Regions from separate parts of the Candidatus Desulfatibia sp. genome, predicted to be linked through region 2. Evidence: predicted binding sites of a transcription regulator. Region 2 holds the regulator's gene; the other holds the start of a gene.
The links. The regulator sigma-54, encoded in region 2, starts transcription at its own class of promoters, with help from an activator protein. The targets are predictions, from matches to a motif close to TNTGGCACANTTTCTGCTNT.
Positions count from the first base shown of each region.

Region 1: a site for sigma-54 is predicted at 2,678-2,697, ahead of glnD ([protein-PII] uridylyltransferase). Genes of this name have one in related genera too.

Region 1 covers NZ_JAZFTO010000057.1:13,418-20,143, forward strand. The annotation lists gene glnE (bifunctional [glutamate--ammonia ligase]-adenylyl-L-tyrosine phosphorylase/[glutamate--ammonia-ligase] adenylyltransferase) at 1-2,552, shown strand, start outside; gene glnD ([protein-PII] uridylyltransferase) at 2,786-5,428, shown strand; gene V3S16_RS02620 (ammonium transporter) at 5,801-6,726, shown strand, end outside.
Region 2 covers NZ_JAZFTO010000143.1:6,564-13,289, forward strand. The annotation lists gene gap (type I glyceraldehyde-3-phosphate dehydrogenase) at 1-341, opposite strand, end outside; gene V3S16_RS07105 (PTS sugar transporter subunit IIA) at 361-774, opposite strand; gene rapZ (RNase adapter RapZ) at 926-1,789, opposite strand; gene V3S16_RS07115 (PTS sugar transporter subunit IIA) at 1,808-2,269, opposite strand; gene hpf (ribosome hibernation-promoting factor, HPF/YfiA family) at 2,314-2,844, opposite strand; gene rpoN (RNA polymerase factor sigma-54) at 2,859-4,292, opposite strand; gene lptB (LPS export ABC transporter ATP-binding protein) at 4,294-5,016, opposite strand; gene V3S16_RS07135 (LptA/OstA family protein) at 5,040-5,549, opposite strand; gene lptC (LPS export ABC transporter periplasmic protein LptC) at 5,596-6,180, opposite strand; gene V3S16_RS07145 (KdsC family phosphatase) at 6,180-6,695, opposite strand; gene kdsA (3-deoxy-8-phosphooctulonate synthase) at 6,708-6,726, opposite strand, start outside.

The sequences.
Region 1 (6,726 bases), on a different contig from region 2:
TTGCCTGGCGCGATCTTGCAGGCTGGGCCGATCTTTCAGAAACTATGGCTGATCTTTCAAATCTGGCCGATGCTTGCCTGGATCAGGCTGCTTTTCTTTTATATGAGTGGCAGTGCTCGGAGTACGGTATGCCTGTCGACCATGACGGCTTGCAGCAAAACCTGGTTGTTTTGGGAATGGGTAAACTTGGCGGAAGGGAATTAAACTTTTCCTCTGATGTCGACTTGATTTTTGCTTATCCTGAAATTGGTGAAACACGGGGCGCTACAACGTCAATAAGCAATGAAGAATTTTTTGTGCGCCTATGCCGCCGACTGATCAAAGTAATTGGCGCCACCACTACAGAAGGCATTGTGTTTCGGGTCGACACTGACCTTCGGCCTTATGGCAAAAGTGGGCCTTTGGTGATGAGTTTTGATGCCATGGAGGCATACTACCAGGAACAGGGGAGGGAGTGGGAAAGATACGCGTGGATTAAGGCCAGGGTTGCAGCCGGTGACAAAGCAGCCGGCGCCCTTCTTATGGAAAGGCTTAAACCCTTTGTATATCGCAGATACCTGGACTTTGGCGCCTTTGAATCTTTAAGGCATATGAAACAGAGTATTGCCTTCGAAGTGAAACGTAAAAAAATGGCAAACAATATTAAGTTAGGTCCGGGAGGAATACGTGAAATTGAATTCTTCGGCCAGGTATTGCAGCTCATTCGTGGCGGAGTTTCACCTGCGCTTCAGGAAGGCAGTATCCAAAAAGCACTGAAAGCTCTTACATTTGAAAGTATCATTCCTCAAAATGTATGTGGTGAGCTTACAGAAGCCTATGTATTTTTACGTAACATAGAGAATCGTCTGCAGGCATTTGCCGATCGGCAGACGCATAAACTCCCTTCAGATCCTGTTGCAAAAACGCGCCTGGCAGCATCCATGGGATTTGCAGACCCGGGGTCCTTTTTTCGCTGCCTTGCAAAGCACCGAGAAAATGTACACAATCATTTTGTTAGTTTGCTGGAAGCCAAAGATTCAGAATACTCAGGTGAGCAGGTTGAAAGAATGGAAAATGGATTGGAAGCGGTATGGCAAAGCCTGATAGAAGAAGACCACGGCCGGAATGTGCTGATCGAAGCTGGATTTGAGAACCCCGCAGCGGTTATGCGTCTTTTGGATTACCTGCGTAATGATCAGGCAACGCGGTCACTCAGCAGTGCCGGCCGCAATCGCCTCGATAAACTGATGCCGCTGATGTTGAAGAAGATTGGGTTGTCAGAACAACCCCTCCCTGTCTTGAATCGAATCATCGATCTTGTCAAGACCATTCAGAGACGTACCAACTACCTGGCCCTCCTTTTGGAGAATCCCACCACAATTGACCACCTGGTTAAACTTACAAACGCCAGCCCGTGGATCGTATCGTTTTTGGCGCGTCATCCTGTTCTGCTGGATGAACTTCTCGACCCTCGCACTCTCTACGCTCCTCCGGAGAAATCAGATCTTGTCAAAGAAGTGCGCAAAAAACTTGATCGAATATCAGGCCGAGATCTTGAATATCAGATTCAAGAATTGTGTATTTTTAAACAGATTAACACATTACGGGTGGCGGCGGCAGATATTACCGGAGCCCTTACGCTGATGAGGACCAGCGACCATCTCACCGAAATCGCCGAAACGATTTTAAATGAAGTTATTGAATTAGCATGGAGCCATCTGGTTGAGAAACACGGAAGACCGCTATGCCGGTTATGCGAAAATGGAATCGGCCGAGGATTTGCCGTCATTGCCTATGGCAAGCTTGGCGGCATTGAACTCGGTTATAGCTCTGACCTTGACCTGGTTTTTTTACATGCGGGAGCCGAGGGGCACACTCAGGGCGGTATTCGTCCCATCGACAACTCACAGTTTTTTGCCCGTCTGGGACAAAGAGTTGTTCATATCTTAACCGCGCATACGCCTGCCGGTATGCTTTATGAACCCGATATGCGGCTGCGCCCCAGCGGCAGTCAAGGTCTTCTCGTGAGTAACATAGAAGGGTTTAAAGATTATCAGATGAATAAAGCATGGACATGGGAACATCAGGCTCTTATCAAGGCCAGAGCGGTAAGCGGTGATATTAAAATGGCCGGGCGTTTTGATCAGATACGCAAAGAGGTACTTGGCCGGCCCCGGATTAAAACCGACCTTCAAAAAGAGGTTACAGACATGCGCAAACAGATGCGCAGAGAGCTTTTGAACCCTGAACCGGGGTTTTTTGATCTCAAACAGGATTCAGGGGGAATTGTTGATATTGAATTTCTTGTTCAATATCTGGTGCTTTTAAAATCCTGTGAATATGCGGAACTCTTGCAGTGGACCGACAATATCCGTATTCTCGAAACCTTGATCGAAACCGGCATACTTGAAAAACATACGGCCAACTTTCTCAAAGAAGCATATCTTACCTATAGAGCAGCTGTACATAAGCTCAACCTCCAGGAAAAACCCGCCAGAATACCTGAAAGCAAATTTCGCAGCTTGAGGGAAAACGTCGAGAAAATCTGGAAAGACATTATGGATTCGGGCTAAGAATTCCTTACAATTTTGTGATTTAATTGCCTTGTTATTACATAATTGTCATCCACTAATTTTTTGTCCGTATACCTGGATGGCTATAATATTCTGTAAACATTGCTATTTTACTATTAGAAAATTGTGGCACGACTATTGCTCTTAAAACATAAACAAATGTTTTTATTTTCGAAAACATGCTCAAAGAATTTTTGGTATACATATTTTTGGCTGAGGGAAATAGGGCCTTGATGCAAACCAACACGAAAACTGAAAATCAACCCATCTCGGAAGTGCTTCAGAAAAAACGGGAAGCGCTGATCTTACGTTTTATCAGCGGTAAGGCCCCCGACTTCCCCCGCAAGCACGCCCGCTTTTTGGACGATTATTTTCGTGAAAGTTTTGTGATCAGCCGTATCGGCCCCCATATGGGTCTTAGTAAAAATCCTTATGCAATTATTGCCCTGGGTGGCTACGGCCGGCAGGAACAATGCATTCATTCGGATGTGGACCTGCTTTTTCTTTTCGGAAAGTACGTTCCGGATCAGGCCGAGGAGCTCATCCGGGAGGTGGTTTATCCCTTGTGGGATATCGGTCTGGATGTCGGTTATGCCACCCGTTCTATGAAGGAATGCATCGGCATGGCCCTTGAAGATCTTGAGGTTCTAACGCCTATTTTAGACGCGCGGTTTATTTGCGGCATGTCGCCGTTATATTCGGACCTGATGGAGAAGCTTCGGAACAAAATCGGCCGCAGAAAAACAAAAAGCATTATTAAGCAGCTAATCGAACACAATCGTGATCGTCACCATTATTTTGGCGATTCGGCCTATTTGATTGAGCCCAATCTCAAGGAAGGTCAGGGCGGTCTGCGGGACTATCACACCATGCTGTGGATCGCTCAAATAAAAACGAATCTCAAAGAAATCAGAGACTTCATTTATCATGGTTACCTTTCCCATGAAGAATATGATTACTTGATCAACTCATTGCAGTTTATCATGAACGTCAGAAACCGCTTGCACCATTTAACCGGCAGAAGATGCGATCGGCTTCATTTCGAGTACCAGATCCCGTTGGCCGCAGTCCTTGGATTCCAACCCGAAAACGGGCAGCAGCCGGTTGAAAGGTTTTTGGGTGAACTCCATGCTCACATGGAATTTGTCAAACAGCAACATCTGATGTTTTTTTATGAACTGGGGTACACCCCGAAGCTGAAACGCCGGAAAAAGGTTGTCAAATCCAGCAGCGTAACAGCGCTGGAAGTGACTGACGAAGGGATGCTTAACTTTGTGTCACCGGAGAAAATTCTGGAGGCTCCCGATCTACTGATAAAGATATTTGAAGAGAGCGTTCGTCTTGAAATCCCTTTAAGCATCGAGGCCAAACGGCTGGTCAAGGAATTTTCCTATCTGGTGGACCATAATTTTTTGTCTGCGTCCGAAAACATAAAATCGTTTGAACGAATTCTAACAGCACCGCCGTCCACGTTCAATGTTCTGGATGAAATGTTAAACACCGGCATTTTGGTAAAGTTTATCCCCGAGTATAAAAAGATCGAAAACAGAATCCAATATGACCGCTATCATCTCTATCCCGTGGACCGTCATTCGCTGCGGACAATTCAGACGCTGAAAACATTCGGTACGGCCGAAGGTGCGGCCAAAGACCCATTGGGCGCTGATTTGTACAAGGAACTCAAAAACCGGAGACTGCTGTTCTGGGCAGCCCTGTTCCATGATATCGGTAAAGGCACACCCGCAGAAAGCCATTCCATTAGCGGCGCCGGAATTGTACGCAAGGCACTGGCCGGCAGAGGTTTTAAGGAAAAAGATATCGAAACGGTTACGTTTCTGGTTGCAGAGCACCTTCGACTGGTCAAAACGGCCACCCGCAGAGATCTGTATGACGAACAGACCGCCATCCATTGCGCCCGCATTATAGGGGATATCAAACGCTTGAAACTGCTTTATCTTTTGACGGTGGCCGATTCCATGGCAACCGGCCCGATCGCCTGGAACGACTGGACCGCAACCCTTTTAAAAGATTTATTTTTCAAAGTCTTCAGTATTCTGGAAAAGGGGGAACTGGCAACTCACGAAGCAATGGAAGTCGTTGCAAGCAAAAAAACAAAAATCCTGGAATCGGCCCCTGATCCCGAAGCCAGGCAGAATCTGCAAACGCTGTTTAACTTCATGTCGCCGCGCTATCTTCTGTATATGCCGGCAAAGCATATTCTGGAACATATTCACCTTTACAATACGTTAGGTGCGGCGGAGTTTGTCTGGAACGTTACTCCCACGCCGGATTCCAATACACGTACGGTCACGGTCTGCGCCCAAGATCGGCCGGGACTCTTTTCCAAGATTTCCGGTATTTTTACCTTAAATAACCTTAATATTTTAGACGCTCAGGCCTTTACCTGGCGCAACAATATCGCTCTGGATATCTTCGAAGTGACACCGCCGCCGGATCAACTCTTTGAAGCCGATCGATGGAGCCGTGCCGAGGGGCATCTTCAGGCTGCTCTGACGGGACGGCTGGATCTAGCCGGAGCCTTGCAAGAAAAAATGGCGGCCTATCGAACTTCCAGCCGCAGTACCAGGCCACGGCCCCATCGCGTGGTTGTAGATAATGAAGGCTCGAGTTTTTTTACAATTGTTGAAGTCTTCGCTTACGACTTTCCGGGACTTCTTTACAGTATTACCGATGCGCTGTTCAGGTGCAAACTGGATGTTTGGGTATCGAAAATCGCCACCAATGTCGATCAGGTGGTTGACGTTTTTTACGTCCGGGATTTTGACGGGCAAAAGGTGGATGCACCGGATCAGGTGGCGGCCGTTAAAGCCGCCATCGCAGAAGTTCTTCCAGGGGCTGGGGATACAAAGCCATAAGCGCTAAGTTGTTTTTGCACTGAATGGACTGTGGAAGGTCTACTAAAAAAAATGAACATTGAACATCGAACGTCCAACATCGAATGTTGAATGAGAAGAGAAGGACGGATGAACATCGAACATCGAACGTCCAACATCGAATGATGAATATAAAAAAACGAATGAAATTAAATTAAATTGCAGAGCGGAGCGACATCATTATTCGATGTTCAACGTTCGATGTTCGATGTTCGATGTTCAGTCTGTTGGACGTTCGACGTTCATCTTTCAAAACAATTCCGTACGGCAAAAATGTAACCTGTGAACGTTTTCAAAACAACTAAGGGTTCGCGTAGAAATCGTGCAACGATTTTATTAAAGGAGGGATTTAATATGAAGCGAAAAATATTGGTAACAGCGTTCATCCTTTCAATGATCCCATTATCTTCGGTGTTTGCGGCCGAAGCATTGGATTCCGGAGACACGGCCTGGATGATCGTAGCTACAGCGTTGGTAATGGTAATGACGCCTGCCGGTCTGGCCCTGTTTTATGGAGGCATGTCAAGGCACAAGAACCTCCTGAACACCTTTGCCATGACGTTTATGGCCTATTGTCTTGCCAGTGTAATCTGGATGATGTGGGGATATACGCTTGCCTTTGGACCGGACAAAGCCGGAATCATTGGCGGCCTGGAAAACCTGTTTTTAAGCGGAATTGGCGTCGACAGCCTGTCCGGAACCATACCCACTTATATATTTGTCGTTTTTCAGATGACCTTCGCCGGAATCACCGTGGCCCTCGTACTCGGTTCCATCGTCGACCGCATGAAATTTTCCTCATGGATTGTTTTTACTGTTTTATGGCTGACCTTGATTTACTCACCCATTGCGCACTGGGTCTGGGGCGGCGGCTGGATGTCAAACATGGGTACATTGGACTTTGCCGGCGGAACCGTTGTGCATATCAATGCCGGTGTTGCCGGTTTAGTTCTGGCCCTGGTACTCGGAAAACGGATCGGATACGGCAAGGAGGCCATGTTTCCCTCCAGTATTACCCTGACGGCCCTGGGAGCCGCCTTGTTGTGGTTTGGGTGGTTCGGCTTCAACGCCGGCAGCCAACTGGCCGCGGACGGGGTGGCCGCTTCGGCGTTTTTGGTCACCAATACTTCGGCTGCCATGGGGGCTCTGGCGTGGATGTTCGCCGAATGGATCGTAGATAAAAAACCGACGGTCCTGGGGATCGCTTCAGGGGTTGTTTGCGGGCTGGTGGCCATCACGCCGGCGGCCGGATTTGTAGGACTTTCCGCTTCACTGGTGAT
Region 2 (6,726 bases):
GCACCGGCGGCAAGATGCTTGGATGCGTTTTCGTGGTCCCTGAAAAGCCCGGTGCATTCAGCAACGATGTCGACACCAAAATCATTCCAGGGGATGGTGGCAGGGTCTTTTACAGACGTAATAGCGATAGATTTTCCATCAACCATGATGGCGTTATCTTGAGCGACAACTTCTTTGTCTATTTTGCCGTGAACAGAATCATAAATAAGCAGATGAGCCATTGTGGCAGGATCGGTCAGGTCATTTACCGCGACAACTTCTACATCCGGACGGTCTAATGTAGCTCTGAGAACAAGACGACCAATTCTTCCAAAGCCGTTTATACCTAATTTAATACTCATAATGCCTCCTTGAGTTGTTTTACTTGCGTTTGTTCCCTTTCAATATTCCGCTTGCAAGTGAAATACTCTTTTTCCCAAAAGCTTCCAGGTCTACAGCAAGCTCGCTGAGCTGTGTTTTTTCCCGAGCTTCTACAGCTTTGATTAACATGGGCAGGTTAACCCCGGATATGACTTCCACACGTCCTTCTTCAAGAAATGAATAACTTAAGTTAGACGGAGTTCCTCCGAACATGTCTGTTAGAATAAGGACGCCTTCCTTCTGGTCGACCTTTTTAATTCCTTCAACGATTTTTTGGCGCAGCTTGTCAACGTTTTCGCTCAAGTTAATCGAAACCGAAACCGTGGTTTCGGGCCGATTGCCGATAATAAATTCAGCAGCGTCAATGAGTGCGTCTCCAAGCTTACTGTGGGTAGCAATGACTATACCAATCATAAAATCCCTTGTATTTGTTTAAAGTTATAAAATCGTGATGGCGTCGTAAAAAGTCCCATCTACTACGCCTTGTATATGAACCTTTTTACTTAGCCATCTATAGTTGAATTCGTGACTTTTTACGAGATCATCAATCGTGATACGATTTTATTTACTGATCAATATCGCGGTGTGTAACGATAACAGACTTATCAGTTTTTGAAATATGTTCAAGTATCGATTCTGCAATGGCTACCGAACGATGCCTTCCTCCCGTACAACCCACGGCAATGGTTAAGTAGGCTTTTCCCTCCTTTTCATTCAAGGGGAGTAGATACTCCAGCAGATCAAAATATTTCTTTAAGAATCTGCGGGTTTCATCGTCATTCATGACAAACTCTTTTATTTTAGGGTCTTTTCCATTTAAATCTTTGAGTTCAGAAACAAAGTACGGATTGGCAAGAAAGCGCACATCTATGACCAGGTTCGCATCGAGAGGGATACCGTATTTGAAACCAAACGACAGGATGTTGATCCTCATGGGCGCAAGGTTGATACTTTTTTGCGCGATATCTTTGATAACGGACTTCAGCTCGTGAACATTGTAGCGGGAAGTATTAATAATTTTGTCGGCAACTCTTCTAAGATCTTGCAGCTGCTTCTTTTCCGTACGTATTCCGTCCAGCAGGCTTTTGCCCTGAGAGAGAGGATGATGCCTGCGCGTTTGGCTGTAACGATGCAGCAAAACCTCTTCATCGGCTTCAAGAAAAAGAATTGTGAAATTATGTCCCTTCTTTTTGAGTCCTTTAAAGATTGATTTGTATTTGGAAAGGAAACCCTTTTCTCGCAGGTCCATTACAAATACAAGCCCTGCAATTTCACTGCCGCGTTGAAGTGGGAGTTCCAAAAACTTTGGAAGCAGCGCAACCGGCATATTGTCGACACAATAAAATCCAGTATCCTCCAAGGCGGCAATCGCAATACTTTTGCCGGAACCCGAACATCCTGTAATAATTATAATATTTAACTTTTCCACTTTACTGCAAGTTATGGTTTATAGTTCTTCTTCTTCCTCCTCCTGGATAATAGAATAAATTTCATCGCTATTAGAGGCATCCATAAGCTTTTGCCTGAAAAGTTCATTTTTAAGAATCCTGGAAATTCGAGCGAGCAGCTTTAAATGCAGACCGGTCGAATTTTCCGGTGTTACCAGAAGGAAAAAGATATGGGTCGGTTGTTCATCCATAGATTCAAAGTCGACCCCTTTTCGGCTTAAACCGAACCCTAGGACCAGAGCGTCGAGATCCTTTAATTTGCCATGCGGAATTCCTACGCCGTCACCGATGCCGGTACTTCCCAAGCGTTCCCGGTCCATCAGCACTCTTACCAGATAATCATGATTTACACCGGCGATACTGGCTATAGGCGTTACCAGCTCTTCAAGAACCCCTTGCTTGTCGAGTGCTTTCAGGTCGGATAGAATCGCTTCTTTATGCAAAACATCAAGAATCTTCATTTTGTTCACAATCAATTTTGATGAACTCGTGAAAAGTCACGAATTCAACTGGGCTGAATCAGACCGTAGTGACCATCCTTGCGACGATAAAGAACATTGACTCTATCGGTTCTGGCGTTTGTAAATACCAGAAAGTTGTCGTTTACAAGGTCCATCTGCATTATTGCTTCTTCAACATCCATTGGTTTATATTCAATATTTCTAACCACGATCCGGTCGGCGGTCTCTTCATCCAGACTTTCGATATCTTCATCGATAAAATCTTTTGGTCTGACTTTCGATCCGCTGCGGTGCTCCCTGGTTTTTTGCTTGTTTTTCTTGATCTGGTTTTCAAGTTTGTCAAGAACCAGATCGATGGCCGAATACATGTCGCCGGTTTCTTCTTTTCCATTTATATTGAGTCTGTCTCCGTTGATATTGATTTCAGCCAGGTGACGGAACTTTTCGACCGAAAGGACAACACTGGCTTCTGCGGGGTTATAAAGGTATTTATCAAAGCGATTAAGTTTTTCTCCAACATATGCTTTTAAATGTTCAGAAGGGGCCAGATTTTTAAAAGTTACCGATGTCTGCATAGCATTGGGTCCCCCTATATTTGTTTGCGTTTATTTGATGGCAATACTTTCATGATGTCACGATATTTAGCTACGGTTCTGCGTGCGATATTGATGTTTAACTTCTTTAAAAGCAGCGAGATTTTATCGTCGCTGAATGGTTTTCCGGGGTTTTCGTTTTCAATGATTTGTCTAATTTTTTCCTGAACACTCGCAGATGCAATGTCATCGCCATGGATACGTTTAATAGAGCTGTTAAAAAAATACTTCAATTCAAAAATTCCTTGGGGTGTATGCGCATATTTATTGGTTGTCACCCTGCTGATGGTAGACTCATGCATGCCGATGTCTTCGGCAACATCTCTTAAGACCATGGGCTTTAAGTGCGCAATCCCGTTTTCAAAAAAACTCATCTGGAACTTCAAAATGCTTTCCATAACCCTGTAGATAGTCTTTTGGCGTTGATGGATGCTCCTGATCAACCAGGTTGCAGAGCGCATCTTCTCCTGCACGTAATCCTTGGCATGCTCAGAAATGTTTTTGCCGTGTTTTATAGCGTTTTTGTAAAAGGGATTGACACGGAGTTTTGGCAGGCCGTCGTCATTGAGCACGATGATGAATTCATTTTCAAATTTATAAACAAAAATATCGGGTGTGATATATTGGGGCTGGTAGTCAGAGAATGGCCGCCCAGGCCTGGGCTCCTGGCTTTTAATGACGTCTACCGCTGCAATCACCTCTTCCATATTTACTTTCAGAGCTTTGGCAATGGCCTTATAATTCTTATTCTCAAGATGGTTAAGATGGTTCTTAATAATTTGGGTTACAATGGTATTGTCGAGATTAAAATGCCGGGTCTGAATCAGCAGGCATTCACAAAGATCCCTTGCACAAACGCCGATAGGGTCAAAGGTCTGCATTTTTGATAAAACCTGCTGGATGTTTTCAGGGGAAGCGTCGCCCATAGCGGCAAGTTCTTCAATGGAAACATCCAGATAGCCGTCTTTATCAAGATTGCCTGCAATAAGGTCGCCGACCTTTTCTTCTTCCTCATTCGGGGATGTCATCAGCAGCTGCCAAAGGAGGTGTTCACACAAAGATTCCTTGCGTGACATAAAAGACTCAAAACTGGGGGTATCTTTCCTTTCGGATTCGAAATGAATTCTGCCGGACGAGCTGTATTCATCAAGGTAATTGTTCCAGTCAATATCACCACGAATTTTCTCTTCAATGGTGACTTCGCTGAGGGGGGATGTATCCGCAGGTGCAATTTCAGATATTTCTTTGGGCTGGCCATCTTCATCTTCCGGGCCGTCCTCTTCAAGCGCAGGATTTTCCTCAAGCTCCTGGCGGATCGTATCCACTAATTCCAGCCGGGAGAGTTGCAGCAGCTTGATTGCCATCTGTAGCTGGGGTGTCATGATAAGCTGCTGGGATAATTTTAACTGTTGTCGCAGTTCCAGTACCATTTTATAGTCTGAACTCGTCTCCTAAGTATATCCGGCGGGCGGTTTCGCTTGCAGCTATTTTTTCCGGGGAGCCGGATTCGATAACCTCACCATCATTTAGTATATATGCTTTATCACAAACTTCAAGCGTTTCTCTCACATTATGGTCAGATATAAGAACACCTATACCTCGTTTTTTCAAATGTCTGATAATATTTTTGATGTCGATGACTGCCAAAGGATCTATGCCGGCAAAAGGCTCATCAAGAAGCATAAAAGACGGATTCGTGGCCAGGGAGCGAGAAATTTCAAGACGCCGTCTTTCACCGCCCGAAAGCAAATTGGCTTTTTGGCCGGCAAGGTGTTTTATCCCCAGTTCATCGAGAAGCATATTAGCACGATCCTCCCGGCTCGATTTGTCAATTGGTAGGATTTCAAGAATTGCCAATATGTTTTGTTTTACGGTAAGCTTTCGAAATATCGACGTTTCCTGGGGCAGATACCCGACACCCTTACGCGCCCTCACGTACATGGGGCAAGTCGTAATATCTTCATTGTTGAGAGAGACTTGTCCCTCATCGGGTTTTATCATTCCGATGGTCATATAAAATGTAGTGGTTTTACCTGCGCCATTGGGGCCCAGCAAACCGACAACACTGCTGTTTTCAATACTCAGGCTTACCGAATTTACAACCCTTCTTCCATCATAGATTTTTACTAGGTTATCAAGTTTCAATGTTGTCATATTGTTATATATCCGGTTCCGGTTCAGTTCGAACCCTTGCCACCGGAAAAAAAGACGGCGTTCACACGTTTTTCGCCGCCGCTTTCAACATTAATACGTCCATCTGTCCTGTAGATTGTTATTTTTTCACCAGCAACAGAATCGCTGCCACTGACGATTTTGGAATTGGGGCCCGACAGGACGAGGACTCGAGTTGCAGTAATGTACACGGCTTGTTCGGCAACTGCAACCTTATTATCGAAATGAATGGTTACATGGCCGTTGGCCACTATTTTGGCGATCGATTTTTGATCCATAATTAGATTGTCATTGCTTTGCGGAGTCTTTTTGAAAAAAATTTTAAGTCGGTCGGCCGTAATGACATCCAATCCCTGAGTTGCCTTGACATTTCCAATAAATTCAGCATATTTAGCATCATTGCCGCTAACCAGACTGTCAGATGTAATATATATTTTTTTGCCGGGATCATTAGGACCCGGATCAGTTGGTGGATCATCGGCAAATGCAAAGACGGTCATAAAAACAGTTGCCATTAGAAAAACGGCTTTCGACGCCGAAAAAAAACGCCAATTGATCGGATTACAACATAATATTTTCAACAAAGACTCCCTTTATATGTCCTTTAAACACAGTTTCGTTAAGATTTAAATCATGAGTCATGGAGTCAGCCGTAAGTTGTGATGATGCGCTCACTATTTCTACCGGAACCTTGGAAAAAAGTATACGCTTTTTGTGCAGGTAATTTAAAATTTCGGTTTTTAACCGGTAATTTTCGTTTTTTACCACAACATTACCGGAAACTTCAATGTCATTTGAATCTGTATTCAGAATACCATGATTTGCCGTAAGGTAAACCTTAGTGTTGTCTTTTAAAAAAAACGTTACCGCAGGATCCTGGAAAACGGCCTGATTTTGGGCGCTGACAACTCGAACCGTGCGGGCATCTATCATCCATTCCTTTATTCCGTTACGGGTTGCGGTGTGATGAAATTTTCCCATTGCGATATCGGATTTTGTTGCTGCGGCCGCGAGCAGGTCGACCTCTTGGTTTAAAATGTGGCGGTATCCGATAAACACCGCCGCGATAATACCCAATGTTATCACAATAATCGCAACCAGAAAGAGTTTTAATCTTTTAGGTTCTTTGTTTATTGAAAACAGCATTACAAGAAGCGTTCCAGAATGTTTTCCCACCGGCCTTGAGCTTTCAAAATGGCTTCACTGACTTCTCTGACTGCTCCACAGCCACCTTTTGCCAATGTAACCATATCAGCATTTTCAAGGACCGTTGCATGCGCATCTGCTACGGCAATGGCGAGCCCGACCTTTTTCATCAAAGCAATATCCGGAAGATCATCGCCGATAAATGCGACTTCTTCAGCCGCTACGCCGGTGCGGTTTAAAATTATATCCAATATGGAAGTTTTATCCCTTAACCCGTCGAATATATGAACGATACCAAGATCCCGGCAGCGGTGATGCAGAGCTTCTGAATGTCTGCCGGTGGCAATACATACGTTCACTCCGGCTTCCATCAGCAATTTAATACCAAGGCCGTCTCGTACGCCAAAAACCTTGGTTTCTTCGCCTTTGTCGTTGTAGATAACACTGCCGTTTGTGAGGACACCGTCTACGTCAAGAATCAGCAATTTTAAGCCTTTTAGTCTATTTTTCATCATGAACTCTTGCGCTCACGGCGATATGACCTTG